DNA from 4 places in the Paenibacillus hodogayensis genome. Region 3 is predicted to be linked to each of the others. Evidence: riboswitches for the same ligand, from Rfam matches in the RefSeq annotation. Region 3 holds a riboswitch; each other region holds the start of a gene.
The links. Region 3 has a riboswitch for cyclic di-GMP ahead of ABD796_RS06490 (transglutaminase-like domain-containing protein). Riboswitches for the same ligand answer to the same signal wherever they lie in the genome.
Positions count from the first base shown of each region.

Region 1 (4,864 bases), on a different contig from region 3:
GTTAAGTTCATCCCATGCAGCTTGTAGTATGGCATCCTCCAAAATACTGCCGCGCCGTCTGGAAGGAGCATGCTGTTCCTCACGCTTTTCCTTTGCCATATCCATTCATCCTTTCGTGATCCAATGCTTCTCTCTACATATTGTATTGCATTTTGAATGAAAACCATATATCATAATGAGAAAGTAACGATACGTACCGTACCTTAAAATGAGGTGAGATAAACTCAACTGTCTAAAAAACATGACAAATGTACGAAAGTAAACGGGATTTAATGGCGTTAAGAGTTACACCATGGTAAGGGTATCTTCATTTCGTAAGAAGGATGGGTGAATGAAATGGATATGAACAAGAATAATAAAAGATGGTGGATTCTCGCGGCATTATGTTGTGCACTATTTACGGTGGCGCTCGACATGACAATTTTGAATGTGGCATTGCCTACGTTGGCGACTGCTTTAAATGCCACAACCAGTGAACTGCAATGGTTTGCCAATGCTTTTAACCTTACATTGGCTATATTATTGTTGCCGGCCGGCTTGCTCGGCGATCGGTTTGGTCGAAAAAAGCTGCTCATCATCGCATTGGTGATCTTTGGAATTGGCTCGATCGGATGTGCATATTCAACGTCTCCTGAAATGCTCATTTCCATGCGTGTTGTTTTGGGGCTGGGATCGGCATTTTTAATGCCGCTATCCATGTCAATCGTTCCCGTTTTATTTGAAGGGAAAGAACGTACAAGGGCCATGATGCTGTGGGGAACTGTTAATATGATAGGAATTCCATTGGGGCCGATCGTCGGGGGGCTGCTGTTAAAGCATTTTGAATGGGGATCCGTATTCCTGATTAACGTTCCATTTGTTATTGTGGGTCTATTTTCCATTGCATTTCTTATGCCGGAGTCGCGAAGTGCCGATGCACCAAAAATTGATTATTTGGGCATCCTAACATCCGGTATTGGTCTGGGCGCCATTACTTATGCTTTTATTAAAGCCGGAGAAACAAGCTTAACACATTCATCCGTAGTGACTACGTTCTTGATTGGACTTGTTATCCTGATCGGGTTTATTGTATGGCAACACCAAACGAAGCATCCGCTCATCCAGCTCTCGTTATTCCGTTCTTCAAGCTTTACATGGGGAACTATTTTGTCAACGGTTGTGAATTTCGCTATGTTTGGATTGCTCTTTTCGCTGCCGCTGTTTTTTCAGGCTATTCAAGGTTCCGACACACTGGGAACCGGCCTACGGCTTCTGCCCTTAGTTGGCGGCTTAATTGTAGGCGCTCAGGTTGCCGACAGTATCGCAGAGAAGCTGGGGAGAAAATATCTTGTCGCACTTGGCTTCTTGGTTATGGCGATCGGGATTTCCGTCGGATCACTGACCGGCCTGGAAAGTTCTTACCTATTCGTTGCCTTTTGGATCGCGATTACAGGTATTGGCCTCGGGCTTTCCCTTCCCACATCCATGGATGCGGCCCTTGGTGCTTTATCTGCCGAACGAAGCGGAGTCGGTTCTGCTTTGATTATGGCATTGAGACAAGTTGGCGGAACGATCGGTATCGCTATTCTGGGAACCATCATCAATAATATCTACATGAAGAATCTTGACCTTCCCTCCTTTTCGGCAGATGTCGTAGAAAAGGTTGAACATGGTGTATCTGTCGGTGTAGCGGTAGCTAACCAAATGCAGTCGGACTCGCTGCTTCATGCCGTCAGAAATGCCTTTATTACTGGCATGGGCTCCATGTTGTTGGTTTGTGCAGGGATCGCATGTGTCGGTGTCATTCTATCCTTGATTTTTCTCCCCAGGAAGGATTCTGAACGGTCGCAAGTCAAGGAAGGAACCCTGTTGTAGCTATTCACAGTGGGAGTAACTATGAAGGTGGCAAAACTGACCGTAAGGCAGTGACGCCAAGCCACGGATCTTCTCACTATTAAAGTGATGACTGCCGGGCTACCTAATTTGCCAAACACGGCCTATAGGTCGTGTTTTGTTATATCCCAAGCATAAGCGTTGCAATTTGATTGACTTGCATCTGGATGACCAGATAGATCGACCAACATACGAGCTCGCCCCTTGTGTTGGGGCTGAACGACGGGTATAATGTGATTAATCAATTACTAACGAAAGGAGCTTGCTATGGTTAGGTCGAAAGGACAGGACCGCAAGGAGGAAATCCTTGAGGCAGGTTTGGAGGTATTCGCCGAGCGCGGATACTATAACACCACGACAGCCCTTATCGCAGAGAAAGCCGGGATTTCTCAACCGTATGTGTTTCGTTTCTTTACGACGAAGGAGGAACTGTTCATCGCCGTTTTGAATCGAGCGTTTGACCGGATCCTCCAAGCGTTTAAAAATGTCGAGTCGAGTCCGGAGCAACTGGACAACGACATGACCAAAGCCTATGAAGAATTGTCGGTCCAATATCCCAATGAGATCGCTTTGCAGGTGATCGGTATTGGCATCACTGAAGAAACAATCCGGACGGCAACCAAAGAGGGGTTATCCCGCATCAGAGCTTATGTCCTGGAAGAGTTTAAAGCAGCAGGCATACCCGATGCAGAAAAAAACGCAACGACTTTTATCGCGATGGGCATGATGTGCAACATTTCGTACTTTTTGGATCTTCCCGAGCTGTTTGCGTTCAACAAAAATAAATAACCGTCCGAGGGTTATTTATTTTGCAACAAAAGTAATTGATTAATCAATATCTATCTGCGGGTCGTTTCCATTGATGGGAGTGATATCCCGGGTGCAGGAGTCATTCAGGAGCAAACTCTTCCTATCGGAGCAAAGGCAATCATTAGAAAAAATTAAGAGAAGATTAACATATATTTTATTTTTGTCCTCTAAAATGTATCGTACGTAGTTGTACATGTATATCTCCAAGTAGCAACGATTCGAAAATGAATTGGACGTATCTCTGTCGCTTGCAGAAATGAAAGGATGTAATTATGTATCAAGGAAAGCTACGAAAAATCACCCTAATACTGTTAGCCTTATACACCATTTTGACCTTCTATTTTATGTATATAGGCTTCAACAGAGCTTCTTTTCTTCAAAATGCTAGCATGCGATACAGTCTAATACCTGAAGGGATTCCTTTACACTTTCCAATGGGAAAGGACTTTCGACTTTGGTTTTTTGAGTTGGGCAACTTTGTAGCATTCATCCCTTTTGGAATGGTCATCCCACTTCTGTATCGTTGTCAGTTCATTCGATTTATAACCTTATTTGTTCTGTCTATTACGATCCTTGAAATTGTACAAATGCTTTCCCGTTTAGGATCCTTTGATATTGACGATATCATAATTAATACATTAGGGGCGGCGGTAGGATTTTGGGCACAGCGGTTAGTGCGCCGTGATCGTGATAAATGTAAAGGGATCTATCGAATCGTCTTAACGGCCATTGTACTTTCGATTGGAGTCATTGCTATTGTTGGTGGTATTAATGATTATTTGGAAAAGGGAGGCGGTGAAGTCGTAGCCCTGAATGAACTTGCCTTAAAAGATGGGTCTGTGCTGTGGGATGAAACCCTCTTAAGCTTTACTTCAACCCGAAAAAAAGTGGAGCCTCAAATCAATGTATACAGTAGAAAAAATACAAGAACTAACGAGTTTACGTATCTTTTAAATGGCAAATATACAAGAATAGCAGGCAATGCCGCAATACCAGATGATGTCATCAACAGTGCAAGCAATGAGAGAAGTGACATCATGTTTATTGCAGATGGCAACGAAATTTATTCATTGGGTTTATCGGCTAACAGTGAATCGAATCAGCTTACGTTTCAAATCCCTTTAAACGGAGCAAATGAACTTACCATTAAATTAAGGAATGATGACCCAAATCCGACTACCAATGTCGTGATGTGGGACATTACGCTTACAGAAGTAAACAAGGGACAAATGATTATAAATCGTATTAAAGAAAAAGCAAGATCGTTATTCTAAATGCAAAAGTCAGATCGTTTATTGACATTGATCGATCGTTCGATTATATTTTGAGAATGAAAACTAAATCGGAAAGCAAAGTGAACCTTATTTATCAGGCTACGATTGAGCTTCTCAATGAAAGCGGCCTTTCTGAAATTTCCATATCCAAAATTGCTAAAAGGGCGAATATCTCTTCTTCGATCATTTATTTTTATTTTGAAAGCAAAGAGGATATGCTGATCAAATTGTATTTTCTGCTCAAGGATCAAATGCACCAGCTCATGTTCCATGGTGTAACAGAGAGTACGCCCGTAAAAGCGGGGTTTGAGAATATTCTGCGAAATTATTCAAATTATATCTTACATCATAAGGACAGTTTTTTGTTAATGGAACAGTTTATCGGCTCACCCTTTATACGTAAAAACTGCAAGGATCAAAATGGCGGCGTGTTTAAGCCGATGTACCCTTTGTTTGAAAGGGGAATTAAAGAAGGCTTGTTTAAGGATTTGGAAACGAATCTATTGGTTACATACTCCTGTATGCCTTTTGTCGAAATGGGAAAAGAGTATTTAAACGGGACGTATGAGTTCAGTTCAATAAATATTGAGAAAATGATTCAAATGAGCTGGGATGCTATTAAAGTATAATCAGCTCTTTCATTTCATTTAAATTGATCGATCGTTCGATATATTTTTTAACGTATTTTGATCGATCGTTCGATAAATTTTAGGGGGTGGTTTTCATTTTTGCAATCGAATTTTCAAGGTCCGGATTCTCGTAGGGGGAGAGGTAATCCAAAAGAAGAAACTAGCTTTCAAACAATAGATTCGACACAAAGGGGAACAATTCTTACATGAAGAACTACAACTGGATTATTTACTTGCTTGCATTGGGCGCAACCGTGGTCGGTACGGCCGAATCCATTA
Region 1 covers NZ_BAAAYO010000014.1:422,485-427,348, reverse strand. Annotated here, with positions in the region: gene ABD796_RS29930 (TetR/AcrR family transcriptional regulator) at 1-99, opposite strand, end outside; gene ABD796_RS29925 (MFS transporter) at 337-1,854, shown strand; cyclic di-GMP riboswitch class I at 1,874-1,961, shown strand; gene ABD796_RS29920 (TetR/AcrR family transcriptional regulator) at 2,140-2,661, shown strand; gene ABD796_RS29915 (VanZ family protein) at 2,955-3,956, shown strand; gene ABD796_RS29910 (TetR/AcrR family transcriptional regulator) at 4,037-4,585, shown strand; gene ABD796_RS29905 (MFS transporter) at 4,792-4,864, shown strand, end outside.
Region 1: it holds a riboswitch for cyclic di-GMP, as region 3 does, so the genes downstream of both, ABD796_RS29920 (TetR/AcrR family transcriptional regulator) here and ABD796_RS06490 (transglutaminase-like domain-containing protein) in region 3, are expected to answer to the same signal.

Region 2 (4,864 bases), on a different contig from region 3:
CCACAAACGGAAGCCGCTGCCGGAGGACGGCCGCACGGCCTATCCGCTCGTGACCGCGGAGTCGCGAGACGGCGGCTTGACGTGGAGCGAGCCGATTCGGCGCCCCTTTTATTCGCCGAGCCCGTTTCACCCGCTGCGTTTGCACGACGGCCGGGTGCTGCTCACTTACGGCTATCGCCACAAGCCGTACGGTATTCGCGCCGTTCTGCTGGATGCGGAATGCGAGCGTTGGACGGAGGCGCAGGAGACGATGATCCGCGAGGATGGACATGGCGGCGATATCGGCTACACGTGCGCGGTTCAGCTCCTCGACGGCCGGGTGCTGATTACGTACTACTATTCCCGGGATGGCGAGCGCGAGCGCTATATCGCGGGGACGATATGCGAGCTGGCTTCCTTGGGCGGTTAGCCGATTGTTCAAACGACAAAGCCGCACTCTTCAAGAGAAGAATGCGGCTTGCCCGATGTATGTTAAATCTCCACTTTGATAACAACTTTCTTGACCGGGGCCGGGACATCGTTGACCGCAACGCACGGCATATGGACGTCCTGGGGAGCGAAGAAGGCGAAGTAGCCTTCCTGAAGCGTGAAGAAATTGCCGTTGGCCGAGAACAGGGCGTAATCGGAATCTTCCTTATAAGCGGTCGTAACCTCGGTCAAACCGATCGGCGAATGTCCCATCGACTCCTCGCCTTCGACTACGAGCTGGATGTCGAAATAGTTGCGGTGGGCTTCCCAAATGCTTTCTGCTTTCGGCTTCGTTTCATAATGCTGAACCAGGGCGAACAGATGGGTGCCGTCGATTTCGTATTTCCCCGGCTCCAGTTGTTTCACGTCGTGCGTGTTCAGAAACTCGATCGCTTGCTTGAAGCGGGGGTGAAAGCCGGCATATTGGCCGAGGTTGGCAATGGAATCCAGAATCAAATTCGATCTCTCCCTGGAATAAAATGGATGGAATGATGGCGTAGCATGATTAGAGACAATGTGTTTCCCGTGTTCATTGTAGTTGTTATGGATCGGATTGTAAAGACACCGGAAAGCGGCGTTTGCCAAGAGTGCCGAGGAGGGATAGTGGATGGAGGATGCTATTCGCATCGGTTCGAGAATCGAAATGTTTACGGACGACCGGCTGATTGCCGAGAGGTGCGGAATCCGGCTTGCGATGCACCCGCCGGAACGGAAAGAAGTGGTGCTGACGTTCCCTGAACCGTGGGAAGGACCGCACACCAGCTATTTTACGGTCATTCAGGACGAAGGCAGGGTACGGCTTTATTATCGAGGCAATACGGCTGCCGACGACTCCCACGAGCAGGTGACCTGTTATGCGGAAAGTGAGGACGGCATTCATTTCGTCAAGCCCGAGCTTGGTCTGGTCGAGTTTGCCGGCTCCAAGAGAAACAACATCGTGCTGAAGGGGGTGCTCGCGCACAATTTCGCCCCGTTCCGCGACCGATCGGCCCAAGCCTCGACGACCGGAACATACAAGGCGGTCGCCGGCATCGGCAATGCGGCCCAGACCGTGAACAATCGATCGCCGTTATATGCGCTGCGATCCGAGGATGGCCTCCGCTGGTCGATGCTGCAGGATGAGCCCGTCATGACGGACGGAGCGTTCGATTCGCAGAACATCGCCTTCTGGGACGGCGAGGCCGGGCAATACCGCTGCTACAATCGTTATTTTACATCCGACGGAATCCGTGGCGTGCAAAGCGCGCTTTCCTCCGATTTTATCCACTGGGGGCCGCAGCGGCGCAACACGTATTCGTATGGAGCGCCGATGGAGCATTTTTATACGAATGCGACGATTCCGTGCCCGCAGGTCGAGCATCTGTACTTGTCGTTCCCGATGCGCTTCGTGCCGGAACGCAAAAGGGTGGCCGGCCACGGGGAGCGGGGCGTCAGCGACGCCGTGTTCATGACGAGTCGCGATGGTACGACATGGGACCGAACGTTTATGGAGGGCTGGGTGCGGCCGGGCCTGGACGAGCGCAACTGGACGGACCGGAACATCATGCCGGCTTACGGCTGTGTGGAGAGCGATACGGAGTTCTCCTTCTACATCGGTGAGCATTACCGTTTCGACAGCGTGCGGCTGCGCCGCGTAGCGGTTAGAAAGCACGGTTTTGCTTCCGTGCAGGCGGATTACGCCGGCGGAGAGATGACGACGAAGCCGCTGCTTACAACCGGCGAACGGCTGGAGCTGAACTTCTCCACCTCGGCGGTCGGCTCGGTGCAGGTCGAGGTCGCGGACGAGTCCGGTCGCGCGCTGAACGGATTGTCCTTTGACGATATGGAGCCTCTGTACGGCGATTCGCTGCAGGAGACGGTGGTGTGGTCATCGGGAACAAGCTTGCGCGGGCTGGAAGGCCGGCCGATCCGTCTCCGCTTCCGGCTGAAGGACGCCGACGTGTATTCGTTCCGTATGAAAGGTTAAAGCCGGATAGCATGAAAGTGCCGGTTTGTCCGGTTTGGAAAGCTTGGGCTTCGGGTTCTGCTGCGGCGGGCCCGGGGCTTTTATTTTTAGGCGACAGATCGACAACTTTCGCAAACAATCGTGACAAAAAAATACAAATCGGTTACAATCGAACTATCGGATTATACAACTAAAAAGCAATAGGTTGATAGTATCAAAATCGTGTTCATAAACGAATCCAAAGGCACACTTATCGAAAGATAAGGTCGCAAAACCATTGGGGCTACCGTGTAACTTTCGTTACATCACGCCAGCCAGGTCGCCGAATTGTGAGACGGGCGCCCTCGATTTGATGAGGGCTTTTTTTGTTGATCGGATCTCCCGTATTTACAAGGCCACATTCGAACCTGAAATCGCTTTATGCCGAAAAGGGGGATTTATTATGTTGAGCGCGATCACCCGTCTATTGATTCGATTGTCGGATAAAGACAGGGAGACGCTTGAGCACGTTATGCGGGTAGGATCTTTGGCCCATTGCTGGACATCGTTCCATCAATTGTCGGATCAAGACGACCGGCAGGCTTTCATTGTAGGCTGTTTTGTCCACGACGTCGGTAAAATCATGATCGACGGCTCTATTTTGCAAAAATCGTCCAAGCTAGACCGGAGCGAATGGGATACCATGAGAACGCATCCGGAATGGGGCGAAAAGCTGCTGATCGAGGAACAGATGACGGACGGACGGCTGCTGGATATCGTCAAGCACCATCACGAACGGTGGGACGGCCGCGGGTATCCGATGGGGCTGCAGGGCGAGGAAATTCCGGTTCTTGCCCGCATGTGCTCGATTATCGATGCGTTCGATGCCATGATTTCCGACCGGCCTTACAAAAAAGGAATGTCGGTCGAACAGGCGAAAGAAGAGTTGGCCGTACAAAGCGGCATTCAGTTCGACGAATTTTACGTTCGGCAATTTCTCAGCTTGCCGGATCAATTGCTGCGCAATCCGATCCCGCTTAACCTGGAGCAGCTTGCCGTGGAAGGAACGTTATTCTACGAGCACTCCTCCTGGAAGGGGAACTGATTGGCTTAAGGAGTATACTCACCATGAATCAGAAACGTATTTATTCCCGCAGGGCCACTTTATCGTTAAAAATGTCCGAGTTCGAAGTTCCGCCGATGCAGGATCTGCTCGTGATCGGCCGCAGGGCACCCATCGGACCGGAAGCCGTCAGACGCATGGCTGAGGCGCTCTCGCCGGAGCAGTTCACGATTATGATGATCGACCATCCGAAGGTGGAGGCGGTGCTTATCCGCAATTCGCTTTTGCAAATGCTGGATAAGGACGTGCTGATCAACATCGTACTGGAGGAGGCGGATCGATTGATCAGCGATACGATGGTCATCCGGTCCGAGCTGAAAATCGAGGTGATGGTCCAGCGGGAGGTCGAACTGTCGTGAAGGTGGGCGAGCTGATGACTTCCCCGATCCGGACCGTGTCGTCGGACAAAAGCGTAAGACATGCATCCGAGCTGATGGCGAAGCTGGAGATCGGTTCCCTTGTCGTACAGGACCACGGGACGATCATAGGAATCGTCACCTCCCGCGACGTCAGGCAAACCCATCCGAACCGGATTGTCGCCGATGCGATGACGCCCAATCCGATGAGCGTGCATCAGGACCATTTTATATGGGATGCGCTCGGCACGATGGAGCGGCTTCGCATCGAGCGGCTGCTGGTCTCCGATGGAAATCGGGTGTGCGGGATCATAACCCGCGATACGATCCGGATTCAGCTGAGCGAGCTGCAGGACCCGCTCACCGGCCTGTTCCGTCCGGGCTATGTGCAGGCGGTCGGCAAGGAGATGCTGCGCAAACACGAATGGTTTCACCTGCTGTTCGTCGATCTGAACAACTTCGGCGAAATCAATAAACGATACGGTCACCCGGTCGGCGACGATATGATCAAAGGGTACGCCGACCGGCTGCTCTCCCTGGCAACGGCTGACGATTATTTGTGCCGCTATGCGGGCGACGAGTTCGTCATCTTGACGGTTCGCCCGGAGGGCGAGCTTCAGCAGCTTCTGGAAGCGCTGCGGGAGCCTCTCGTTATCGAGCACATTCCCGTGTCGACTACGGTCGGATTCGTATCCGGTCTGCGGGAGCCCGATTTTTTCTCCTTCTCGTTCCGCGATCTCATCAGCAAAGCCAGCCTGCTTTCCACTTCCTTGAAGCGGAACGGCTTATTAACCTCCTGACAGTCCGTTTATCTCGACCTAAGGCCTTCGCGGCTGCCGCGAAGGCTTGTTTCGTATGCGCGCAAGGGGGTATACTGACATTGTTCCGGCGATATAAGGAGTCGAAAACAACTTCTATCGCTTATTCCTGCATAGGGATGGCGGGGGATGCGGACATGCTGTCTCAGGCAAAGCGGAGGACGAAATGACGATC
Region 2 covers NZ_BAAAYO010000010.1:368,003-372,866, reverse strand. Annotated here, with positions in the region: gene ABD796_RS20745 (sialidase family protein) at 1-409, shown strand, start outside; gene ABD796_RS20740 (NanQ anomerase/TabA/YiaL family protein) at 472-924, opposite strand; gene ABD796_RS20735 (glycoside hydrolase family protein) at 1,076-2,434, shown strand; cyclic di-GMP riboswitch class I at 2,647-2,740, shown strand; gene ABD796_RS20730 (HD-GYP domain-containing protein) at 2,856-3,497, shown strand; gene ABD796_RS20725 (hypothetical protein) at 3,521-3,874, shown strand; gene ABD796_RS20720 (CBS domain-containing protein) at 3,871-4,671, shown strand; gene ABD796_RS20715 (helix-turn-helix domain-containing protein) at 4,856-4,864, shown strand, end outside.
Region 2: it holds a riboswitch for cyclic di-GMP, as region 3 does, so the genes downstream of both, ABD796_RS20730 (HD-GYP domain-containing protein) here and ABD796_RS06490 (transglutaminase-like domain-containing protein) in region 3, are expected to answer to the same signal.

Region 3 (4,864 bases):
ACTATGCCGGCTTGTCGCCGACACGCCGGTCGAGCAGCGCACCCGCCTCTATCAAAAATGCAAAGAACGCGCGCAATCGCATTATGCACTCGATCCCGACTTTCAGCAATTGTTTTAAAGCCGGAGTCGTGAAGAGGAACTTGCATTACATGCCGCAATGCAAAAAGACTGCCAATTTACGGCAGTCTTTAGACAAATCCTTGCTTGAACGACCGGAAGGAAAGCGAGTCCCGTTCCCGCCGCCTGCCAGGATAGCCTCGTCGCTGCGGCTTCCCGGTCAGGCTAGCCGATGGCTTAACAGCCATTCATATAGCTCGGGGTTATCGTACGTTTCCGTCCAGCTGTTATGATCCGTATCCGGGTATACCGTCAGTTTCGCATTTCCCCCCAGCGCCTGGATCGGGTTAACCATATTCTCGGATTCCCGAATCGATACGACCGAGTCTTTCGCGCCGTGAAACGCCCATATCGGCAGATGGACCAGGCTTTTGGCGCGGTACGGTTCGCCCCCGCCGCAGACCGGGGCGATTGCCGCGAATTTATCGGGATAATCGCATGCAAGACGCCACGTTCCGTATCCGCCCATACTGAGACCCGTCAAGTAAATCCGCTTCGGATCGACCCGGAACGACTGCGTAATCCGCTCCAACAAAACAATCACCGTCTCCTGCTCCCTGCTCCAGTTCGATCCTTGCGGACATTGCGGGGACAAGGCAATAAACGGAAAACCCGGATTTTTTTCAGCGATCTTGGGGATGCCATGAATTTTCACCTTATCAAGGTTATCGCCCCTCTCGCCCGAACCGTGCAAAAATAAGAGGAGCGGCCACTGCTTCTCCGGCTCCGAATCGTACTCTTCCGGCAAATGCAGCAAATAGCCCATCTGCAGTTTCTTCGTCACTTCCATTTCCAGCTTATTCGCCGACTGTCCCATTCCCTCACTGCCTTTCCTAATACTATGATCCCGTACACTCTTCCGCGCTCTACGGTTCCATTCCGCACATCGTCCTACCAAGATAGCGGTTTCAGCAATTTTATATAAGTTGAACGAATGCTTGAAGACCGTTGCATTCCGCTTTTCCAAGAAGTTCTTTCGTTCAACTTATAGAATAGCAAATAGTTCGACGATTGAGAACCAATGTATCCTATCGAAAGAAGGTTTTGGTTGCAATCTCCCAGTTACTAGGACCTTCGGGCCAAATATCTCTTGATTTGCCCGAAGGATTTGATATAATTGAGTTGTAAAAGCTTTTCCCGATAACGGCAAACCTGTCGAAAGACAGCGACGCAAAGCTACAGGGCCTTCCTGACTCCCGTCAGATGGCAGCCAGCTACCGAACGAACATGCTTTTTTTGTGTTCTTCGGAACCCAACCGCTCTTCCAACAGCTCCATAGATTTAAAGCAGACTCTAACACGATAATGGCAAACCTGTCGAAAGACAGCGACGCAAAGCTATAGGGCCTTCCTGACGATCCGTCAAATGGCAGCCTAGCCACCGAAGGGAGTTTTCAGCATGCGCAAACTAGTGCTGCTTGCTATGGCGCTTTTCCTCCTCGCCCCCGCGCTCGTCGCGACGAAGGCGCAGGCTGCGGAAATCGGAGTATGGCTGGATACGAACCTGCTCGCACAAGGAGCGGTCACTGTCCGGTACGACGTCAAACCGCAAGTGAAAACGAAACTGACGATTGCCAAAGGAACTGATAAATATACTTATACATTGAAGGCCGGAGTGCCCGCCGAGACGTTCCCCCTGCAGATGGGCAACGGCGACTATACGGTCACCGTACTGGAGCAAATCAGCGGAACGAAATATCAAGTCGTCGGCGAGACCGTCGTTAAACTGGCGCTGACCGACAACGCGAACGTCTACCTGAACTCGGTGCAAAACGTCAATTGGAGCGAAGCCCGCGAAACGGTCCGGATCGCGAAGGAATTGATAAAAAATGCAACGACGGATGGCGAGAAGGTGCAGGCGCTTTATCAATACGTGATCGACAACGTGAAGTACGACGCTGAGCTCGCGGCCAACGTTCCTGCCGAATATATCCCGCAAATCGACCGTACCCTGCTGACGAAAACAGATATTTGCTACGGCTATGCAGCCTTGTTCGCCGGGATGCTCCGCAGCACGGGAATTCCGGCCAAGCTCGTTATGGGCACGACGGAATATGTGACCGCCTATCACGCCTGGAACGAAGTGTACTTGAACGGAAGCTGGGTCATCATCGATACGACGGTCGATGCCGGCCTGAACGGCAGCGCTACAGCTTTCGCCATGATCAAGGATGCCGCAAAATATACGGCAGCCAAAGTTTATTAACATCCCGATAACGCCAGTAAGAAGCCGAATCATTCATCACAATAGGCCAAGCCCCGGACATCCGCATCCAGGGCTTTTTTCGGCTTGTTGAGAAAATGTATAGTTTTTCGTACTATACTGCAATCAGTTCTATCGCTTTGCCTTTACAACGCCGACCATGCGCCTTTCCGCACCCGCGGGGACGGGCAGAGCCGAGCGCCTACGAACGGCGCAATACGAATTCGGGAGGTGGTTCCAAGACGGACTCGGTGCCGGCAACGCCATCATAATCCTACATAGCCTCGGCCGCAACGCCAACGCCGGCGTCGATTCTTGGAGGACATTCACGCTTTCACGAACGATGAAGTGTCGCTTCGCGAGCTGCACCAAGTACATTTCGAGGAGATTGGGAGACAAAAACTGAAAATGAAAAAAAGAATAAGTGGAATCATTGTTGCCTTGTTGCTTCTGAGTCAAACGTTGTTTGGCAGCCATATTTCGCAGGTATTTGCCGATTCGTCGGGGAGCGTAGGGGACTCCGTATACGGCTCCGTTTACAGTCCGGGCGCTGCGAGTATTTTGACCAAAGTGACCTTGACGGATGAGACGGGTACGGTGATCGACGCCGTGTATAACCCGGACAGTCGTCTGGACATCGGTGCGGCGATAAACCTGATCTATGACTGGGTATTGCCGAACGGCCACGGTTACAAGGCAGGGGATACGTTCACCTTCGATCTGCCGAGCCAGTTCGAGATCTTCACCGACATCTCCGCCCCGCTTACTTCCGGGCAAGGACAGGTCGGAAGCTTCACGGTAGACCGGAACGGCAAAGTTGTCATGACGTTCAACAGCTACGTCGAATCCCATTCTAACGTAAGCGGCAAGTTGGAGATCCGTACGGAGTTCAGTTCACAGACGGTAAAGGGCAACACGGAGGTCATCATTGCCGTGCCGATCCAGGGCGGCGTGCAGACCGTAATCGTCCACCTGAAACCCCCGGCCGGTCCGACTGCGGATAAGCAGGGAACGGTAAACGGCAAAAACCAGATCGACTGGACGATCAACGTGAACAAGGCGCTGGAAAAGGTCAAGCATGCGGTCATTAACGACCCGACCCCTGCGGGACTGGAGTTGATCCCGGGCTCCTTCCAGGTCTATCATCTTCAAGTGAACGGCGACGGCTCTGTCGCTCAAGGCGCTTCCGTCGGAGCGGCTGTGTATGCGGTCGATACGTCGAGCGGAACCGGCTTCAAGCTGTCTTTCCTTGACGAAACGATCAGCACCGCCTATCAGGTGAAATATTCGACCCGCATCGTAGGAGACCAGAGCAGCTTCAAGAACACGGCGGTCTTCTCCGGAGATAACGGAACGAACGCCAAAGCGGAAGCGACGGTAACGGTGCAACGCGGCGAGCTGCTGGCCAAATCGGTGGAAAAGTACGACAAGGAAACCGGTATCATCACCTGGGTGATCAAGTACAACTTCGGCGAAAAGTTCATCCCGCAAAGCCAAGCTTGGCTGAAGGACTCGTTCACGAACTCCCAGACGTTCGTCCCGAATTCGTTGACCGTATACAAAGGCACGACCGCCGATACGGTGCCAAGCGGGGCGTATACCGTTACGCACGCGACTTACGGCTTCACCCTGCAGTTCAACTCGGATATCGATTCGCCTTATACGATCAAGTATCAGACGAAGCCGATCAACCGCGTGGAAAAAAACGAAGCGATCGTCAATAAGGTAGAAACGCCCGGATCGACTCCGAAGGAAGGAAGAGTCACTCAGGAAAGCCAAGTGTTCCTGAAGCAAGCTAACGGCGCGAACTACAAAAACAAAACGACGTCCTGGAAGCTGACGATCAACGGCGACAAGAAGGCCGACGGCACGAAGTACGTTTTGGACGATGTCGTCATCAAGGACACGTTTACGAACGCCGGGCTGACGCTGCTGTCGAGCACGCTGGTGATCAAGAAAGGTTCGGTCACGTTGACCTCGCCTGCGGATTACGAACTGATCGCTCCGGCTCCCGACGCCGACTTTATCATCAAGTTCAATAAACCGATAGACGATACGGTCACCGTCACCTACGACACGACGTTTAACATCGGCCAAAAAACGGACAAAACGAAAAAGTTTATAAACAAAGCCGTTATGACGTGGAAAGAAGGCGGCGTCAGCAAAGGTCCGATCGAGAAAACGGCGGATTTCGACGCGGATACGTACACGAAGAATAACGGCACCAAAGACGGTACCTACAATGCGACTAGCAAGGAAATTACGTGGAATATCAAGCTGAACTATAACTTGGATCCGATCCCGGCCGCCAAGATCGTCGATCCTTTGAAGCAGGGCCAGACGCTCGTTCCGAATTCGGTCGAAGTGTTCGTGATGAACCTGACCGGCTCGGCCAACGGGGTATCGAAAGGCGCCAAGCTCGACGCCAGCCTGTATGACGTCGTCCTGCCCACCGAGGCGAACGGCAATACGCTGACCGTCGATTTCAAAGGAACGATCAACGCGCCGTACTGGATTACGTTCAAAACGACGCTGCAAGGAGCGC
Region 3 covers NZ_BAAAYO010000002.1:197,061-201,924, forward strand. Annotated here, with positions in the region: gene ABD796_RS06480 (hypothetical protein) at 1-118, shown strand, start outside; gene ABD796_RS06485 (carboxylesterase family protein) at 278-934, opposite strand; cyclic di-GMP riboswitch class I at 1,253-1,339, shown strand; cyclic di-GMP riboswitch class I at 1,414-1,502, shown strand; gene ABD796_RS06490 (transglutaminase-like domain-containing protein) at 1,516-2,322, shown strand; gene ABD796_RS06495 (collagen binding domain-containing protein) at 2,728-4,864, shown strand, end outside.

Region 4 (4,864 bases), on a different contig from region 3:
CCAGCTCCGATACGATAACGCCGATGCCGGTCCGGTATGTGTGCAAGATTTTATTGTCGCCCACATAGACGGCCACGTGCCCGATCCGCTCCACCCCCGTGTTGTTTTTGCGCTTGGGCGTCGTAAAAAACAGCAAATCTCCTTTGCGCAATCCGTCCAGCCCGACTTCCGTACCCACATCGCTCTGCTGGCGCGAGTTGCGCGGCAGCTTGATGCCGTTTTGCCCGAAGATGAAATTCATGAAGGACGAGCAATCGAACGTATCCGTTTGACCGAGCGACGCGCCGAAATCGTACGGCGTCCCCATGTACTGCATGCCCAGCAGCGCCACCGCATCGGCACGCCGCTCCCAATTGGCCGCCCCTTCTCCGGCCGGCATATACTTGTAATGCGGGTAGTTGCCGTTGGAATCTTGCTCGCCGGCCAGCGGGTCGTCTTCATTCTCGGCGGTAATAATCGCCGTTTGCGTCTTTTCGTTCCACTGCACTTTGTACCCGAGCGATTGCGCGGCCAGACGAAGCGGCACGTAAGTCGTTCCTTTGTAATTGAGGCTCGACGGAAGCTCCGTGTCGCCGTCGGCGTAAGGCTTGTCCGAGCTGTAGGTCTGCCCTCCGACGATCCAGCGGAACGGCACGGCGTCCAGTTCGACCTTCATCGTCCCGGAAGCGAGCGCGATTTGCGTCATAAACGAAAGTCCGGCCAACCCTGTCAATGTATAAGCGATCCATTTGCGCATCGAGCTTCTCCTCCGCTGCGTTGATTGGTGATCTTATAACGGTTCGGATCGACTGGCGGGTTTCGGGCAGTGAGTCAATTGGTACATATAACCAAAAAGCGCTTGGGGCGCAGGGTTATTTTATATACATAAACGTATATTATATTAAAAAATATTTGACAAAGCGGCGCCGATCTTTCAATATGAAAGAAAAGGCAGCTTACAAACTCGATCAGGGAGATGTCATCGTCATGAAACTACTCGGAATATCCGGAACGATCATCGGAGCAAAGACCGGCATTGCCGTCCAAAGCGTGCTGGAAGAAGCCAAGAAGCTCCATCCGGAGCTGGAAACGGAGCTTCTCGATCTGAAGCAATACAATGTGCAATTTTGCGACGGACGCGATCCGTCCGCCTACGACGGCGATACGCGGACGGTTATCGATAAAGTGAACGAAGCCGACTTTTACGTCATCGGCACGCCCATATTTCAAGCTTCCCTGTCCGGCCCGTTGAAAAATTTGTTCGATCTCATTCCCGTAACGGCTCTCACCAAAAAAGTCGTCGGCTTCGTCGCCACCGGCGGGACGTTCCAGCATTACCTCGTTATCGAAAACCAGCTCAAGCCGATCGCCGGCTATTTCCGCTCCTATGTGGCGCCGAGCTATGTGTATTTGCACGACAGCCACTTCAACGAGCGCCGGGAAATCGTCGATCCTGACGTGACGGACCGGATCGGACGGCTCGCGCAGGAGCTTCTGCATATGCATACCCGCCTGAACGGTTAAAACGAACGCGGCAGGCGGCGCGAAAGGGGGACACAACCGATGAAGCTGAGCGTGACCGATGCGGCCGTGTTTTGTTTTTCCAAGGAATGGGGCTTTCGCGAGGGCGAGCATATTCGCGTATACGTCCGCTATGCGGGCGGAGGTGAAGACCCGTACGCTCTCGGCATTATGAGCGGCAAGCCGATGGATGCCGGCCTGGAATCGAAGGCCGGAGGAATGACGTTTTTTATGGAAGAAACGGATCTGTGGTATTTGGAGGAGCGCGATTTGACGCTGGACGCCAAAGGCGAAGATATTTTTTTCCATCTGTCCGATTTAAGCTAGGCGCTTCGGAAGGTGGATGGGAAGAGACGCTCGGTGTTGTCGCCGGCGTCTCTTTTTTGGCATGTCCTTTATATTAGGCCGCAAGCGGCGGCATCCCGGAGAGGCAAAAAAAGCTCCGCATATGACATGCGAAGCTTGTCTGTAATGATCTATGCCGTTAGCGCGTCCGCTTGGACGAGACGCGTTCCTGCAGCAGCCGATACAGTTGAATGACCGAATCCTGATTTTTGTTGAACCGGAACGAAATTTTCGTTTCCCCTTGCCAATAAAAAATAAACAGGTTGTTTTTGCGGCCGATGACCAGCTCCACTTCCCATTTCGAATCCGTCAGCCGGTATTTGTCTTTGTTGAAAAACAGCTTGGGCCCGTCGGGCGTTTCATACATACCGAAAAAATCGTCGCCCAGTTTCAAATAAAAGCCGCGCTCGGTCGAGTCGAGCCTTTCTTCCATGACGCTATCGCTCCTTTGCTTCCGTTCGTTAGCATTCTTTATGCGAGCTTTCCCGTTCCCCGCAAAAAACAAAGCCCGAACAACAAAAAAACTTCAATCGGTTCGTTCGGCAGCTGGCTGGCATCGTTTTCGGTCAAGGCGACCTACGACTTTAGCCCCTTTAGCTTTGCGTCCCCAGCTTTCGCTAGGTTTGCCATTATCGGGAAATTTCCTGAAGTTTCGACGGCTATCAATCGACTCCTATTCATAGGATAATAGAGGACCTTGCTCTATACATCCTACTTTGTACCTATCTTTCAACCAGTACCATGCCTTTATACATAGCTCAAAAGCGTCACAAAACAACCGGACGGCAAACCGCCCGGTTGTTTCTGCTTCGCATTTTCATTGAACGAGCGCGGTCGTGACTCCGATCGAGGATTAATGCTCCTGATGCGGCTCTTTGATGACGAGCACGGGAATATTCGCATGCTGCACGACATGATGACTGACGCTGCCGAGGAACCATTCCTTGATCGTATTCAAGCCTCTGCTGCCGATGACGATCAGATCCGCCCCGGTTTCGGAGGCGCACTCCAAGATCGATTCGGCCGCATCCCCCTGCAGAAGCGTATACGTCACGCCCGGCAAATCGGTTACGCGAGCCTTCGCTTCGTCCAGCAGCTGCTCGGAGCTGGTCATTTCTTCGAGATCGGTAACGACAGGTGCGACAACCATCGCCTCGCCAACGATAAAATTCGGGTATTGAAACGCATGGGCCACCGTCAAATGCGCCCCGGGCGTCGCGCGGACCAGGCTTACCGCCCGATCCAAAGCCGATTGGGATTGCGGAGAGCCGTCATAAGCGACGAGTACGTGTTGGAACGGCATGGTCGAACACCTCTTCTATACGAAATTAGGTTTCTGCCTACAGTATATCATTTGCACCTTTATTATTCATACCCTTGTCTGACCGGTTTGAACCACCGGCATAGCGCGCGAAAAGCCGGACGCTCCTTGTGAGAAAGCCATTACTTGCCGGGAAAGATTTGGTATAATAAATAAGTCAGACTTCTGTTTGAAAAGAGCATCCATTCCTAAGAATGACCTTGCCAATCGAACATTTCCCAACGGGAACTTGTTTTGAATAGCGAAGTCGTTCCCTCACCTCATTTCACTTCGCATTTCCTTGAAATCCATTCGTTCAGCATATATAGACCAAGAATAAGGGAGTAATCCGATGAAAACGAACAGCAAGCACACCCCCGCGACGGCACCAAAAACCACACGATCCGCCAGCCAAGCCGCATTCGGCTCCGAAAGCGCGGCCAAGCCTGCCTTCGGAACGGGAGCCTCCTGGATCACGGCTCAGCGGACGATGGGCAACCGTGCGGTCGGCCGCATGCTCGAACAAACCGTTATGCGTCGCGCGGAGCCTCTCATGCCTATCTCTACGGCATCGAATACGGCCGTTCAAAGACTGATGAGCGAGGACAGCTTCAAGAAGCTGACAAAGGTGGATTACCGGATTCGCTCTAAAATCAAACCGGTGGACAAAGCTCTGGCCAAATACAACGCCACCGACAAATCCGATTATGTGAAAAGAGACGCGCTGCTTGATGACATACGCATGCACTGCGAAAACTACCTGGCCCATCCGAAAGCGCATCCCGACCGGATCGCGGGGGTTCAAACGCTGCTTGGACAAATCGACCGCGAGAAGGAAGTCTACGTCCCGTTGGCCGAAGCATCCGCAGCAGCAGATCCGAAAACAAGGTTCGCCAAATTGTGCGAGGGGCAAGACGCGCTCTTGGCCATCCGTGACAGAGAGGCCCTCGGACTTGATAACATGTCGCTCGATACGCAAATCATGAGCTGTCTGGAAGAACTCAAAGCCGTGCCTGGCGCAATCGACGATATTCTTCAACAAGAGCTGAACCAGCTATTGTCCATTATGAACGCCCCGGATACGCCCGACATTACGAAGCGCGTTCTGGCAGAAGTGCTGAACAATGCCGATAAGGTCCATATGAAATCTCATTTGCCGGGCGCCAGGCTGACCAATCAAAAGGAGAAGGATGAAGGTATCGGGGAAAAGTATGTCGTCAACCATCGCTTAGTCGCTCCGCTCGGCACAACCGAACGTCTGGGCTCGTTGGCGCACGAGCTAACCCACGTTTCGGTCTCGGAGCAGTTCGATAACTCTCAGCTGTTCTTCGCTTTCCCCCGAGATGCCAGCGACGACGAGGTCATGGATCTGGTACATAAGCGCCATGGCGATCTGGACGCGCTGCTCGGGCTGTTGGATCGAACGGTGTTCACGGGAGAGCAGATTGGGCTGTTGAACTCGAAGCTGGAGTACCCGCGCAAGTACGGAGGAGACGGCGTACGCCGCTACATAGGAAGTTTTTTTACGGCCAAGAAAATAACGGCCGAAGAAAAGGTGAAGTTCGAAGGTCTTGTCGAAAAAGGGATGGACAACTCGGTCATCGAATTCGATACGGTCATCAATCAGATGCTGATCTACATGCAGCAGTGGAAAGTGCCGCAAGATAATCCATTTTACGAGAAATTGAGGTCGGTCGCGGAGGATGCTTACGCCCATCG
Region 4 covers NZ_BAAAYO010000001.1:1,111,103-1,115,966, forward strand. Annotated here, with positions in the region: gene ABD796_RS04385 (C40 family peptidase) at 1-736, opposite strand, end outside; gene ABD796_RS04390 (NADPH-dependent FMN reductase) at 967-1,503, shown strand; gene ABD796_RS04395 (HesB/YadR/YfhF family protein) at 1,543-1,827, shown strand; gene ABD796_RS04400 (hypothetical protein) at 1,985-2,278, opposite strand; cyclic di-GMP riboswitch class I at 2,384-2,483, opposite strand; gene ABD796_RS04405 (universal stress protein) at 2,699-3,148, opposite strand; gene ABD796_RS04410 (hypothetical protein) at 3,498-4,864, shown strand, end outside.
Region 4: it holds a riboswitch for cyclic di-GMP, as region 3 does, so the genes downstream of both, ABD796_RS04400 (hypothetical protein) here and ABD796_RS06490 (transglutaminase-like domain-containing protein) in region 3, are expected to answer to the same signal.